Regions from separate parts of the Streptacidiphilus sp. MAP12-16 genome, predicted to be linked through region 1. Evidence: riboswitches for the same ligand, from Rfam matches in the RefSeq annotation. Region 1 holds a riboswitch; the other holds the start of a gene.

Evidence for each region. A riboswitch is a leader RNA that binds a small molecule or an ion and turns the genes downstream of it on or off. The one in region 1 is predicted to bind thiamine pyrophosphate.
Region 2: another riboswitch for thiamine pyrophosphate. It lies ahead of thiO (glycine oxidase ThiO); the one in region 1 lies ahead of thiC (phosphomethylpyrimidine synthase ThiC).

The regions. Positions count from the first base shown of each region.
Region 1 is NZ_JBGCBY010000012.1:31,387-38,767, forward strand. Features, by position in the region: gene ABIA33_RS17690 (SigE family RNA polymerase sigma factor) at 1-49, shown strand, start outside; gene ABIA33_RS17695 (hypothetical protein) at 46-771, shown strand; gene ABIA33_RS17700 (YibE/F family protein) at 872-2,209, opposite strand; TPP riboswitch at 2,347-2,485, shown strand; gene thiC (phosphomethylpyrimidine synthase ThiC) at 2,480-4,309, shown strand; gene ABIA33_RS17710 (ester cyclase) at 4,564-4,980, opposite strand; gene ABIA33_RS17715 (hypothetical protein) at 4,986-5,177, opposite strand; gene ABIA33_RS17720 (hypothetical protein) at 5,203-5,499, opposite strand; partial or broken gene ABIA33_RS17725 (ice-binding family protein) at 6,323-6,763, shown strand; gene ABIA33_RS17730 (hypothetical protein) at 7,323-7,381, shown strand, end outside.
Region 2 is NZ_JBGCBY010000005.1:260,776-268,156, forward strand. Features, by position in the region: gene ABIA33_RS08555 (sulfite oxidase-like oxidoreductase) at 1-229, shown strand, start outside; gene ABIA33_RS08560 (nitroreductase family protein) at 261-965, opposite strand; gene pknB (Stk1 family PASTA domain-containing Ser/Thr kinase) at 1,052-2,989, opposite strand; gene ABIA33_RS08570 (thiazole synthase) at 3,118-3,912, opposite strand; gene thiS (sulfur carrier protein ThiS) at 3,922-4,134, opposite strand; gene thiO (glycine oxidase ThiO) at 4,131-5,279, opposite strand; TPP riboswitch at 5,385-5,470, opposite strand; gene ABIA33_RS08585 (NAD(P)/FAD-dependent oxidoreductase) at 5,723-6,997, shown strand; gene ABIA33_RS08590 (Rv2175c family DNA-binding protein) at 7,062-7,381, shown strand, end outside.

The sequences.
Region 1 (7,381 bases):
GGCGGCCTACGCCGTACCGGTCGACGTCGAACGAGGGGAGGACCGATGAGCGACGAGGAGATGCTGCGACGCGCACTGCAGGACGAGGCCACCGGCCTCGAACCGTCGCCGTGGTCCGCCCGGGCGGGAGAGGTACGGGGACGGGTCCGGCGGCGGCGTCGGCGGATCCGGCGGGCGGTGGGGCTGGGGCTCGTGCTGCCGGCGGCCCTGGCGGCCGCCGTCGTGGGAGTGCTGCTGTGGGGGAGCGGCGGGGGCGGACCGGTCACCCGGGTCGCGCCGATGACGGCCCCGACGGTGACGGCGACTCGGACGCAGCACAGCGCAAAGCCTACGGCGTCGCTCGCGGCCTCGCCGACGGGCGCCTGGCCGTCCGTGCGGGTGGTGCAGTCCGGCCGGACGGTCGATTTTGGCCACGGGATGTGGATGACGCTGACGGCCGGTCAGCGTTGCGCAGGCCTGGGGCAGCCGGGTGGTTCCACCTGCAAGAGCGTGACGGACGGCAACCAGGGGCCCGGTACGGTGAGTCAGCAGATCATGGGCGACCAGTCGGGCACGATGTACACGCCGCTGTACATCGGCTCGGGTCAGGTGGCGCGGATGACGGTCGAGGTCGGCGGCACCACCTACCGTGCGACGGTGGTGACCCTCCCGGGACGGCCCGGCTATGCGACGGGTTACGTGTGGGGGCCGCCGATCTCGGGAGGGCTGGCCGGGATCAGCCCGAAGATCACGGTCTACGACGCGCAGGGGCAGGTGCTGGCAGTCTCCTGACGCCGAACCGGCTCGGGAGACCGGTGGCTGAGGAGACTGGTGGTTCGGGAGACCTACGGCTCGGGCGGTCTGCGGCTCGGTCTGTCGGGCGTGGAGCGCGTCAGCGCCGGTGGCGGTGCCGGGCCCGACCGTCGGCCGCCTCGCTGCTCACGCGCGGGCGGGGAAGTGTCCTCTCCGGCCGCCGCCCGTCGCGGGACGCGACGAGCGCGGCAAGGCCCGTCGTCAGCGGCACCGAGGCGATCAGACCGATGCTGCCGACCAGCGTACGGACGATCTCCTCGGCGACGATCTCGCTGGTGGCGACCGTCCAGACACCCCGGTTGGCGATCGAGAACAGCAGCATCAGCGGCAGGGCCGCGCCCGCGTAGGCCATCACCAGGGTGTTGACGGTCGAGGCGATGTGGTCGCGGCCGATCCGGATGCCCGCCCGGTACAGCGCCCGCGCACCCATGGACGGGTCGGCGGCGCGGAGTTCCCAGACCGAGGACGCCTGGGTGACGGTGACGTCGTTGAGCACGCCCAGCGAGCCGATGATCACCCCGGCGAGCAGCAGCCCAGGCAGCTTGATCCCGGCATACAGGGAGTGGACCAGCGCCGTCTCGTCGGAGGTGTTCCCGGTGAGGTGGGTGAGACCGATGAACTCCTTCCCCAGGAAGCCGATCAGCGCCAGCGAGGTCAGCGTTCCGATCACCGCCACCGAGGTGCGGGCCGACAGCCCGTGGCAGAGGTACAGCGCGATCAGCATGATCGCGCCGCCGCCGACCACGGCCACCGTCAGCGGGTCCTCGCCCTTGAGGATCGCGGGCAGCACGAACAGCGACAGCACGGCGAAGCTGATCGTCAGCGCGACCAGCGCGGCGAGGCCGCGGAGCCGGCCGACCAGGACCACAGCGAGGGCGAAGACCCCCGCGAGCACGGCCAACGGCAGGGTGCGGTCGGCGTCGCCGATCGAGTACTGGAGCGAGGCCGGCGCCGTCGGCGAGTAGTCCAGGACGACCTTCTCGCCCGCGCTGTAGACGGCGGTCTGGTCCGGGGTCAGCGTCTGCTGGACCGACTTCCCGCTGTCCTTGCCACTGGTGACCAGCACTGTCACCAGCGTGCAGGCGCCCTGGCCTGCCTGGCCGCTCGGAGCTGCCTGGGCGGCCGGGTCGCTGGTGGCTCCCCCACCGCAGACCACCGTCTTCGTCCCGGTCACCGTCCCGCTCACGGTCGGCTGGTCGAAGCCGATGCCGGTCGAGGCGTGCGCGGGCAGCCTGCCCGGCCAGAGCAGCACCATTCCGGCCACCACCGCCACGGCGAACGGCACCAGTACCGCGGCGATGATCCAGCGCAGCCGCCGGGACGCCGGAGTCGCTGGTCCATGGTCGTGGCTGTGCCCGTGGCCATGGTGGAGCGAGTCGTGGCCGAGCTCGTCATGCCGGGTGCTGGTTCCAGCCACGGGAGGGGGTCCTTCCGGTACGCGCGGAGTGAACCGTACCCGACGACCCCGGCATCCGCCGAGGACCCACGGAGATCCCGGCCGCCGGACGTCCACTGGTCAACCCGTGCCCGCGCTCGCTACGGTGTCGGCATCTCGATTGCAGACGCGGGAGCTCGGAGCACCGGGCTGAGAGGGCGCTGACCGCCGTACACGGATGAGTACGGCAGCTGCTTGCGCCGACCGCACGAACCTGACCGGGTAATGCCGGCGTAGGGAGAAGTGGGTCTCATGACCATGCACGAAGCAGCGCAGCAGTCTGTCCCCGACAGCGCCCCCAGCTCCACCCCCAGCACCGCCCCCTCCAGCACGGGTACCGGATACCCGACGCCTGCCTGGCGCAAGGCGTACCGCAGCGGCTCACGCCCCGACCTGCGCGTTCCCTACCGGGAGGTCCAGCTCAGCAACGGCCGAACCGTCCCGCTGTACGACACTTCCGGCCCGTACACCGACCCGGCGTACGTGGCCGACGTCCGGCGCGGGCTGCCGCCGCTGCGCGAGGGCTGGATCAGCCAGCGCGGTGACGTCGAGGAGTACCACGGGCGCGAGGGACGGCCCGAGGACGATGGGCTCAAGCACACCTCGCCGCGCGGCGGCCTGGCCAACCTGGACGCGGTCTTCCCCGGCCGCCCGCGCCGCCCCCGGCGTGGCCGCGACGGCGCGCCGGTGACCCAGCTCGCCTACGCGCGGCGCGGAACGGTCACCGCCGAGATGGAGTTCGCGGCGCTCCGGGAGGGGATGGATCCGGAGGTGGTCCGCGCGGAGATCGCCGCCGGGCGCGCTGTCCTGCCGGTGAACGTGAACCACCCCGAGGTCGAGCCGATGCTGATCGGCAGCCGCTTCCTGGTGAAGATCAACGCCAACATCGGCAACTCGGCGGTCACCTCCTCCATCGAGGAGGAGGTCGAGAAGATGTCCTGGGCCACGCGTTGGGGAGCGGACACCGTCATGGACCTCTCCACCGGCCGCAACATCCACACCACCCGCGAGTGGATCCTGCGCAACTCGCCGGTGCCGATCGGCACCGTCCCGCTCTACCAGGCACTGGAGAAGGTCGACGGGAAGGCGGAGGAGCTGTCCTGGGAGGTCTACCGGGACACCGTCATCGAGCAGTGCGAGCAGGGCGTCGACTACATGACCGTGCACGCGGGCGTGCTGCTGCGCTACGTGCCGCTGACGGCCCGTCGCAAGACCGGCATCGTTTCGCGCGGCGGCTCGATCATGGCCGCCTGGTGTCTGGCGCACCATCAGGAGAACTTCCTCTACACCAACTTCGAGGAACTCTGCGACATCCTGCGCGCGTACGACGTCACCTACTCGCTGGGTGACGGGCTGCGCCCGGGGTCGATCGCGGACGCCAACGACGAGGCGCAGTTCGCCGAGCTGACGACGCTCGGAGAGCTGGGCAGGATCGCGCGGTCGAGGGACGTGCAGGTGATGATCGAGGGCCCGGGACATGTCCCGATGCACAAGATCAAGGAGAACATGGACCTGCAGAAGGAGATCTGCGACGAGGCCCCCTTCTACACGCTCGGCCCGCTGACCACGGACGTCGCACCCGGCTACGACCACATCACCTCGGGCATCGGCGCAGCGATGATCGCCTGGTGGGGCACGGCGATGCTCTGCTACGTCACCCCCAAGGAACACCTGGGCCTGCCCAACCGGGACGACGTCAAGACCGGCGTGATCACCTACAAGATCGCCGCCCACGCCGCCGACCTTGCCAAGGGCCACCCGAGCGCCCAGGACTGGGACGACGCCCTCTCGGACGCCCGCTTCGAGTTCCGCTGGGAGGACCAGTTCAACCTGGCCCTCGACCCGGAGACCGCCCGCGAGTTCCACGATGAGACGCTCCCGGCCGAGCCCGCGAAGACGGCGCATTTCTGCTCCATGTGCGGACCGAAGTTCTGCAGCATGAAGATTTCCAGAACCATAGCCGAGCGTTTTGGTGGCGAGATGGGCCTGAACAGCGACGATGATGTTGAGGCGGGGATGCGCGCCAAGTCTGCGGAGTTCGCAGCTTCCGGCAATCGTGTCTACCTGTCCCTTGCGGACTGATCTACACAGACGAGTCGGCACCCGGGATGAGCCGCGGGTGCCGATCTCGTATTCGGGGACTCCCCCGGTTGTTCAAGCGGCGAGCAAGGTGCGGGCACGCTCGTTGAAGTCGGCGACGGAGAGTGCTGCCCGAAGGGGATCATCCTGCGACGGTCCTGGACGGCCTCGATGCAGCGAGGGGACTTCACGGACCGATGAAGTCACAAGCTGGGGCGCGTCACGCCCAAGATGGCAGGCCCGACGCCAGGCGGCGCTCAGTTGGGAAGGGCTCCCAACTGCCGGAGCATTCCCAGATCGTCGCGGATCGCCCACCGCTCGGCGATCCGGCCGTCCGCGATCCGATATGCGAAGGCCACGTCCCGCGCGTAGTTCCCGCTCTGGGCTGGGAACCCGAAGAGGTTCCCTCCCTTCCAATGCCCGCTTCGGACCCCGAACTGCACCACCAGGTCACCCTCGGCGACCACATACGACGAGTCAAAGTGGTCGTTCTCGAAGAGCTGGGCCATCGTTGTCAGAAACTCGCGGGTACCAGCGAGCCCGGCCGGCCGCCCCGGGGCCAACGCGTGATTGACCATGTCCGGCGTGCACAGCTCGTCCAGCCGCTCCACGTCCCTGGCGGCCACAAGCTCCTCGAACCGCTTCACCACCCGCTTGTTGTCCTCGATGCCCATGGCTCCTACTTCTGCCGCGAAGGTGTCGTCCAGCAGCCGACCACTTTTGAGGGCGTCACGCCAGAGAGGCTGGTCCATCCGGAGGAGAGCGAGGTTGGTGCTCGCCCTCCAACGCCAAAGAGCGCGCGGAAGAATGCACGCCACAGACCGATGAATGTCACGCCCTTGCGGCGCTGACGGAAGCCGAACAGCAGCATGCGATGTCCTGCCGCCGCCCGTCAATTAGCCAGTAACGACGTTGAATGCTGGGAACACCTTCGGCTGCGGAGCGGTAACTCCGAGGTCCTGCAGGATCGGGACGATGATCTCGCCGAATTTGGCGAAGGATTCCTCAGAGTCCCAGACGTCCGCCACGTACCAACCGGTCGGACTGGGGCCTGAGATGTGGGCGATAAGGCCAGGAACCGGCCAGTCCGAGCTAGCCTTGACCAGGCCGCGTCCCTTGTTCAGTTTGTTCGTCGCTGCTTCGTACTGGGCCTGGGTCATGCCGGGAAGGTCAAACACAGCGATGATCGCCATGATCACTCCGTCTCGTTGAGGGTTCTGTGGGTCATCCCAGTTGACCGTCTCGACCAGCCGACCGCGCGGTGAGGAGTGCCGTCCGGGGGAACGGCACCGTCGCAACACCTGGAGCCGGGCGCGGCGCGCTGGGAGCCGGCAGCTACCCGGCACCGCGGGAGCCCCAGTCGCGGAAGCCGGGGCTTCCGCGGCCTTGGCTCTCTGGTCGGTGCCGGTGGCGGACAGGGCTCCGGTGCGGGTGACGAACTGCTCCACGTCACGGCGGTGCGGGCCTGGCGGTCGCGCACATAGCTGCCCCGGCCCTGCTGCACGTCAATGAGGCCCTCGGTGCGCAGTGGTGAAGCAGCAGATACACACGAGCTCGCTGTCCTCGTCAATGTTGCCGCAGCATCACTCGAATGCCTCGCTCTCAATCCGCGATCGCGCGAATCGGCATGCCTACGGTGTTATTGGCATATTCCGGGCGCATGGCTCTCCGGCGAGAGCGGACACTGAAAGGTCTTTTTTCTCGCGAAATTCTTCCTGTGCGCCTCGGGGACTAGTGCCTATTGGCAACAGAACTCGATCCACCGAACTCTCCTGAAGGAGTTAAGGCGCCTTGACGAAAGCAATCCGCGCTGCCGCGCCCCATCGGCGCGCAATCAATGCCTGGGCCGCTTCGGTCCTCACGCTTACCCTCGCTGTCAGCTGGACAAGCCTGAGTCAGATCGGCGCGCACGCGATCGGCGTAGCTGTTCCACTCGGAACGGCGAGCAGCTTCGCGGTCCTCGGAGGCCAGTCGGTCACGAACACCGGACCTTCCACGATCAACGGGGATGTCGGCGTGAGCCCCGGTACCTCCGTCACCGGCTTCCCCCCCGGTACGGTGAACGGAGTCACGCACTCCGCGGATTCCGTTGCGCTTCAGGCTCAGTCGGATCTGACCACCGCGTACAACAATGCTGCGGGTCAGGCATCGGATGCGAGCGTCACGGGCGACCTCGGGGGCCGGACACTGTCGCCAGGCGTCTACACCGCTTCGTCCTCAATCGGACTCACGGGCACGCTGACGCTTGACGCGCACGGCGACCCGAACGCCGTCTTCATCTTCCAGATCGGGTCGACCCTGACGACGGCCTCCGCCAGCCAGGTGCTTCTGGTCAATGGCGCCGCGCCGTGCAACGTCTTCTGGAAGGTGGGCAGCTCCGCGACGATCGGGACCAACTCCATCTTCGTGGGCAACATCCTGGCCCTCACGTCGATCTCGGCGACCACCGGGGCGACCATCGACGGCCGGGCACTGGCCCGAAACGGGTCGGTCACGCTGGACACCAACACCATCACCCGCGAGACCTGTGCGACCGGCAGCACCAGCGGTGGCACGACGGCGGGCACGACGGGTGGGACGACGGCGGGCACGACTGCTGGAACGACGGCGGGTACGACGGGTGGGACGACGGCGGGCACGACCGCTGGAACGACGGCGGGTACGACGGGTGGGACGACGGCGGGCACGACCGCTGGAACGACGGCGGGCACGACGGGTGGGACGACGGCGGGCACGACCGCTGGAACGACGGCGGGCACGACAGGTGGGACGACGGCGGGCACGACGGCGGGCACGACGGGTGGGACGACCGCGGGCACGACCGCTGGCACGACGGCCGGAACGACGGGCGGGACGACGGGCGGGACGACCGCAGGCACGACCGCTGGCACGACGGCCGGAACGACGGGCGGGACGACCGCAGGCACGACCGCTGGCACGACCGCAGGCACGACCGCAGGCACGACGGGTGGGACGACCGCGGGCACGACCGCTGGAACGACGGCCGGGACGACCGGTGGTCCGTCAGTTGGAGGAGGCCACCATCACCACCACCACGGTGGTCATCACCACCAT
Region 2 (7,381 bases), on a different contig from region 1:
CACCGACCGCAACGGCGACCCGCTCACGGTCGAGCACGGCTTCCCGGTCCGCCTCGTCGTCCCCCACCTCTACGCCTGGAAGGGCCCCAAGTGGGTCCGCGGCGTCGAGTACATGACCGCCGACCGCCGTGGCTTCTGGGAGGAGCGCGGCTACCACAACGTCGGCGACCCCTGGTCCGAGCAGCGCTACTCCTACCAGGAACAGCCCGGCGACGGCCCCGAACTCTGACGACCGGGGAAGCGACCTGGGCGCGTGCCGCCTACCAGCGGTCGCGGTGGAGCACGTCGGCGACGGGTCGGCGGCGGACCGGGCCGAAGTTGCCGAGCGGCCAGCCGATCGGGATGACGGCGAAGGTGTGGACGTCCGAGGGGATGCCCAGGGCGGCCTTCCACTCGCGCTCCAGCATCAGGTGCCAGATCGTCAGATTGGCGCCCAGGCCGAGAGCTCGGGCGGCCAGCAGCAGGTTCTGGACGCCCGGGTAGACGCTGGACGCCTCTCCCAGGAGGCTGAACCGGCCGCCCCGAGCCGCGAGCCGTCCCAGCCCGGCGGTGCCCAGCTGGGCGACCATGCCGCGCAGGCCGTCCAGGTCCGCGTTGACCTTCGGGGCCCGGTAGCAGGGGATGACCAGCGCCGGGGTCTCGGCGAAGTGGTCCCGCTGGTACTCGATCGCGGCGCGCATCCGCTCGAACGCGGCGTCGTCCATCGCCGCCGGGGTGGTGCGGCCTGCCGAGGCCAGATAGGCGTCCACGCAGCGGGTCCACAGCGGCGCGAGCGTCGCGACCACCTGGCGGTCCGTCACCAGGACGTACTGGTAGTCCTGCGCGTTGGACCCGCTCGGCCCGTACACGGCGGCCTGGACGAGCCGTTCGAGCAGCTCGTCCGGCACCGGGTCGGCGCTGAGCCGCCGCATGGCCCGCATGGTGGCCATGGTGTCGAAAAGGTCCGCTGACACAGGTGGGGTCATGCGCAAGGAGTGTACGGAGCACTCCCTGAACGCACGGCGGCGGGTGCCTCCTGGAAGGGGGGCGCCCCGCTCCGGGCTGTCAGCTGTCAGAGCAGGGTGATGGTCACCGTGCTGCCCTGCGGGGCCTGCTGGCCGCCATTGGGGCTCTCGATGTGGACGGTGGGGTTGCCGAACGGATTGAGCTTGATCGCCTGCACCTTGAAGCCGGCAGCCTGCAGGATCTTCTTGGCCTCGCGTTCGTTCTTGCCCGTCACATCCGGCACGGACAGCAGTTGCTGGCCCTTGGACACGGTCAGCGTCACCGTCGATCCCTGCCCGGCCTTCGCCCCGTTGGGGCTCTGGTTGACCACGGAGCCGGCGTCGATGGTGGACGAGAACACCTGGTCGGGGTTCACCTGGACGGTGAAGCCCGCATCCCTCAGGTCCGAGGTGGCCTGGTCCACCGGCTCCCCGACGACGTTGGGCAGGTCGGTGGGCGCCTGACCGTTGCTGACGACCAGGTCGACCGGGGTGTTCGGCTGCTGCTGGGTGCCGCTGCCGGGGTTCGTGCTGATCACGTCGCCCTGCGGCACGGTGTCGCTGCCGGCCTGGGTGACCTGACCGATCGCCAGGCCCGCGTCCTTGATCGCCTGTTCGGCGTCCGCCTGCGACTTGCCCGACACGTCCGGCACGGTCGGCCGGTTCGGTCCCTTGGACACGTCCAGGGTGACCGTCGCGTCCTTGCGGATCCGCGCGCCCGCACCGGGATCACTGCTGATCACTTTGCCCTTGCCGACGGTCGCGCTGAAGTCCTGCTGCAGGGCGACGGTCAGACCGTCGCCCTGCAGTGTCTGCACCGCGGTGCCCTGCGGCTGGCCGAGCACACTCGGCATCTGCATGTACAGGCCGTTGAGCGCCCAGGTCGCGCCGGCGGCGACCAGGCCGATGACCAGCAGCACGGTGACCGGGAGCAGCCACCCCCGGCGGCGGCGACGCGGACGCCCGGCGGCGGTGCGCGGCTGCGGCTGGAACTGCCGCTCGTCGGGTTCCGCTCGGCGCGGCATGACCAGGTCGGGGGGCAACTGCATCACGCTGGTGCGCTCGACCGGCGGACCGGACGGCATCGCCGTCGTCGGGTCCGCGCCGGGGAACGCCGCCGACTGCGCGGCGGCGGCCGGCTCCGCGTCCAGTTGCGCGGGGGCCAGCCCCCGTCGGATCTGCTGGAGCGTCGCCAGCAGTTCGACGGCGTCCGCGGGGCGGCGGTTGGCGTCACGCGCGGTCGCGGCGACCGTTATGGCGTCGAGCTGCGGGGCCAGGCCCGGCACCAGCGTCGACGGCGGCGGCACGTCGGTGCTGAGGTGCTGGAAGATGACCTGCATCGGGCTCTCGCCGGTGTGCGGCTTGCGGCCGGTCAGCATCTCGAACATCAGGACGCCGCACGCGTACACGTCCGTGCGGGGGTCGGTCGCGCCCTGCTCGATCTGCTCCGGGGCCAAGTACGAGACCGTGCCCATGACCTGCCCGGTCGTCACCTGGCTCTCCCCGCTGACGGCCCGCACCAGGCCGAAGTCGGTGACCTTGACCCGGCCGTCCTCGGTGAGCAGGACGTTCTCCGGCTTCACGTCCCGGTGCACCAGACCGGCGCGGTGGGCGGCGCCCAGGCCGGCGAGGATCGGCTCCAGGATGTCCAGGACGGTGCGCGGGGTCAGCGCGCCCCGGTCCCGCATCAGGTCGCGCAGCGTCCAGCCGGGCACGTACTCCATGGCCAGGAAGACGGCGTCACCGTCCGCACCCTGGTCGAAGACGTTGACGACGTTGGGGTGCGACAACCGGGCGACGGCCTTGGCCTCGCGGATGAAGCGGGCGGTGAAGTCGGGGTCGCTCGCCAGCCCCGGATGCATGACCTTGAGTGCGACGACCCGGTCCAGGCGGGTGTCCAGGCCCCGGTAGACCGTGGCCATGCCGCCGACGGCGATGCGCTGCTCGACCCGGTAGCGGGCGTCGAGCATCCGCCCGAGAAGGGGGTCGTGCAGGGTCGTGTCCATCCAACGCAGTTTACGGTGCGGTGGCGGCCCTGCGGGTGCAGCGACGGCGCGGTCGTTGCGCGATGGTAAGAATCGTCACGCCGTCGTCACATCGTGCGCGCCCCGCGCGCCGTCAGCCCCGCGCGCCGTCAGAACGCCGGCGCCTCCGGATCGAACTGCGCCCGTCCGGCCATCGGTGAGGACGCCTCGGCGTGGAAGCGCCGCGGGATCCGCCCGGCCCGGTAGGCCAGCCGCCCCGCCTCGACGGCGTGCCGCATCGCCTCCGCCATGAGCGCGGGCTCCTGCGCGCGGGTCACCGCTGTGGCGAGCATCACGGCCGCGCAGCCGAGCTCCATCGCGAACGCCGCGTCGGAGGCGGTGCCCGCGCCCGCGTCCAGGATCACCGGGACGCCGGCCCGCTCGACGATCAGCTGGAAGTTGTGCGGATTGCGGATGCCCAGGCCGGAGCCGATGGGGGAGCCGAGCGGCATCACCGCCGCGCACCCGGCGTCCTCCAGCTTGCGGGCCAGGACCGGGTCGTCGTTGGTGTAGGGGAGGACGACGAAGCCGTCGTCGACGAGGGTCTCGGCGGCGTCAAGGAGTTCGATCGGGTCGGGGAGCAGGGTGCGCTCGTCCGCGACGACCTCGAGCTTCACCCAGTTCGTCCCCAACGCCTCGCGGGCCAGCCGGGCGGTGAGCACGGCCTCTCCGGCGGTGAAGCAGCCCGCGGTGTTGGGGAGTACCTGGATGTCGTTGCGCTGCAGGACCTCCAGCACGGAGCCGCGGGCGGAGGGGTTGATACGGCGCATGGCGACGGTGGTCAGCTCGGTGCCGGACAGGCGCAGCGCCTGCTCCAGCACGTCCAGGCTGGGTGCGCCGCCGGTTCCCATGATCAGACGGGAGCCGAAGCTGCGGTCGGCGATGGTGAGGATGTCGTCGGACATGGCTCCGGATCAGCCTCCTTGGACTGCGGTGAGGATCTCGACGCGGTCGTCGGCGGCGAGGGGGGTGGCGGACCAGGCGCTGCGGGGCACGACGGCCTCGTTGACGGCGGCCGCGACACCCGAGGGCGCGGCGCTGAGGCCGGCGACGACCTCGGCGAGCGTGGTGCCGGGCGGGACCTCGCGGGCGTCGCCGTTGACGCGGATGGGCAGAGTCGTCGTCATAGGGAGGCCTCCGAGAGGGCACTGTGCCGGTCGAAGCGGGTCGGGGCGAACGGGGCGGCCTCCGGCGGCAGGTTGCCGGTGGCCAGGTACGCGGCGACGGCGTCGGCCGTGACCGGGGTCAGCAGCACGCCGTTGCGATGGTGGCCGGTGGCGGCGACCAGCCCCGGCAGTGCGGTCGGGCCCAGCAGCGGGGCGTTGTCCGGAGTGCCGGGGCGCAGGCCCGCGCCGGTCTCGACCAGAGGGAGTTCGGTGATGCCGGGGACCAGCTCGTGAGCGTCCCTGAGCAGCTCGTACACGCCCCCTGCGGTGACGGTGGTGTCGAAGCCCTGCTCCTCCATGGTCGCGCCGACGACCAGCTCGCCGTCCTCGCGCGGGACCAGGTAGAGGTGGCAACCGCGCACGACGGCGCGGAGGTTGCGGGAGAGGAAGGGCACGCCGAAGGCCGAGGTCATCCGCAGACGCAGGATCTGGCCCTTGACCGGGCGAACCGGAAGCCGGGCCTCCGGCGGCAGGCCGGGTATCTCGCCGGACCAGCAGCCGGCGGCCAGCACGGTCTGATCGGCGGTGAGGACGGCGCCGCCCTCGGCGAGGGCGCCGGTGGCGCGGTCCTGGCGGGTCGTCACGCGAGCCGCGCGGGAACGGTGGATCCGGACGCCCGCGCGGAGGCAGGCCTCGACCAGGGCCGCGCCGAGGCGGCGGCCGTCCACCTGGTGGTCGCCGGTCACCAGCAGGCCGCCCTGTACGGACGGCGCGAGCATGGGTTCGAGCTTGCGGCACTCGCGGCCGGTCAGCCAGGACACGTCCAGGCCGAGGCGCTGCTGGAAGGCGTACAGCTCGCGCAGCTCGGCGCGGTCGTCGGCGTCGAGGGCGGTGGCGAGGGTGCCGCAGACCCGGTAGCCGGTGGACAGGCCGGTCGCCTCGGTGAGCTCGGCGGCGAAGGCGGCGTAGCGCTGGTTGGAGGCGATGCCGAGCCGCAGCAGCTCCTCCTCGCCGTACTGGAGCTCGGTGACGGGGGCGAGCATGCCGGCAGCGACCTGGTTGGCGCCCTGGCCCGGGGCCGGGTCGAGAACGGTGACCGAGAGCCCGCGTTGGGCGGTGCGCCAGGCGACGCCGAGACCGATGACGCCGCCGCCGACGACCAGCACGTCGGAGTGGCCGCCCGCGGTGTCGTCGCCGTCTGCTCGGCCGCCGTCTGTTCGACGGCTCTCTGTTCGACCGCTGTCGATATGGGCGCGTGACACGGTGCTGCGCTCCCTTCGCCGGCATGACCCGGATCAGGTTCGGACGGTCGGAGGCCTGCCGCCTCCCTCTCAGCCCGGTACGCCGGGCTCCCGTGGTTTCCCGTCCACTGTAGTCGCGCGCATGCGGCTTGGACCGACCGGCACATGGTGGCTGGCGTCACGGGGCGATGGCCGTCGCCTGGACGGCTTGTCGTCGGTCGACCGATGCTCCGCATCGACTCCCTCCTCCGCACCCCCGCCCGTCGCCCGACCACCACCCCCAAGGGAAGCGCTTCGCGCCCCGCTCTTGGCCCGCGCCCCGCTCCTTCATCCAGCCACCATGTGCCGGTCGGTCCTACAGTGGCGGGATGTCTGAGCGGGAGAGCGTGCGGCAGAACGTGCAGCGCATCGTCGTGGCGGGCGCGGGGATGGCCGGGGTGCAGACCGTCGTCGCGCTGCGCGAGCAGGGCTATCCGGGCGAACTCGTGCTGGTCGGGGCGGAGCACCACCCCCCGTACGACCGGCCGCCGCTGTCCAAGGACATCCTGCTGGGCCGGGCCGAGCACTCGCGCTTCGAGGTCGACTACACCGAGCTGGGCGTCGAACTGCTGCTCGGCCGTCGGGCCGTCGGCCTCGACACCGAACGGCGGCTGCTCCACATCGAGGGCGGAGACCTGCCCTACGACCGGCTGGTGCTCGCCACCGGCGCGACGCCGGTCGTCCTGCCCGGCCAGCCCGCGAGCGCCTACCTGCTGCGGACGCACGATGACGCCGTCGCACTCAAGGGCGTGCTGCGCCCCGGCGCGCGGATCGTCGTCGTCGGCGCGGGCTGGATCGGCGCGGAGGCCGCGACCGTGGCGCGGCTGCTGGGCTGCGAGGTGACCGTGCTGGAGGCGGCGCCGGTGCCGCTCGCCGGTGCGCTGCCCGCGGAGGTCGGCGAGCGGATGCGCGACTGGTACGCCGAGGCGGGCATCGAGCTGCGGACCAGCACCGGGGTGGGCGGCGTCGTGGCCGGGGACGAGCGACTGGAGGGCGACGCCCGCACCGCCGTCCTGCTGACCGACGGCAGCGAACTCGTGGCGGACGCCGTCGTGGTGGGGATCGGGGCCCGGCCGGACACCGGGTGGCTGGACGGATCCGGCATCGCCCTGGACGACACCGGCGCCGTCGCCGCCGACGCCTGGCTGCGGACCTCGGCCGAGGGCGTGTTCGCGGTCGGCGACTGCGCCTCGTTCCCTTCCGCGCGCTACCGGACGCGGCTGCGGGTGCACCACTGGGACAACGCCCTGCAGGGCGCGCGGGTGGCGGCGACCAACGCACTCCGGCTGGAGGAACTGGGCCCGGAGCAGGTGTACGACCCGGTGCCGTACTTCTGGTCGGAGCAGTTCGGCCGCATGGTCCAGTACGCGGGGCACCACGGCGCCGGCGACGAACTCCTCTGGCGCGGCGACCCGGCGGGCGGCGGAGGCTGGGGCGCGCTGTGGCTGCGCGGCGACGTGCCGGTGGCGTTGCTCGCCGTCGACCGGCCCCGCGACCTGGCCCAGGGACGGCGGCTGATCGAGCGCGGCAGGCCGGTCGACCGGGTGTCGGCGGCCGATCCCTCGGTCCAGTTGAAGGCGGCCGTTCGGCCCGAACTCTGCTGAGTTCGGGGGGCGTGCGGGGGCGTGGTGGTGCGCGGGGGCGGCCAGGGATGGCAGGCTGGGGGGCGTGAGCCAGATTGATCCCAAGATTGACGCCCTGATCCCCGCGTGGATGTACGTCCCCGACATCGCCGAGCAGTGGGGCCTGGTCGTGACCAAGGTCCGCCGGATGGTGGACGACGGCACGCTGATCGCCGTACGCCGAGGCGAGAACAACTCGCTGCAGGTCCCCGCCGCGTTCATCGGCCCCGACGGACCCGTGAAGGGTATCGTCGGCCTGCTGACGGTGCTCCGTGACAACGGGTACTCCGACGCCGAGGCGCTGGAGTGGCTGTTCACCGACGACCCCTCGCTGCCCGGCACCCCCGCGCAGGCACTGAACGAGAA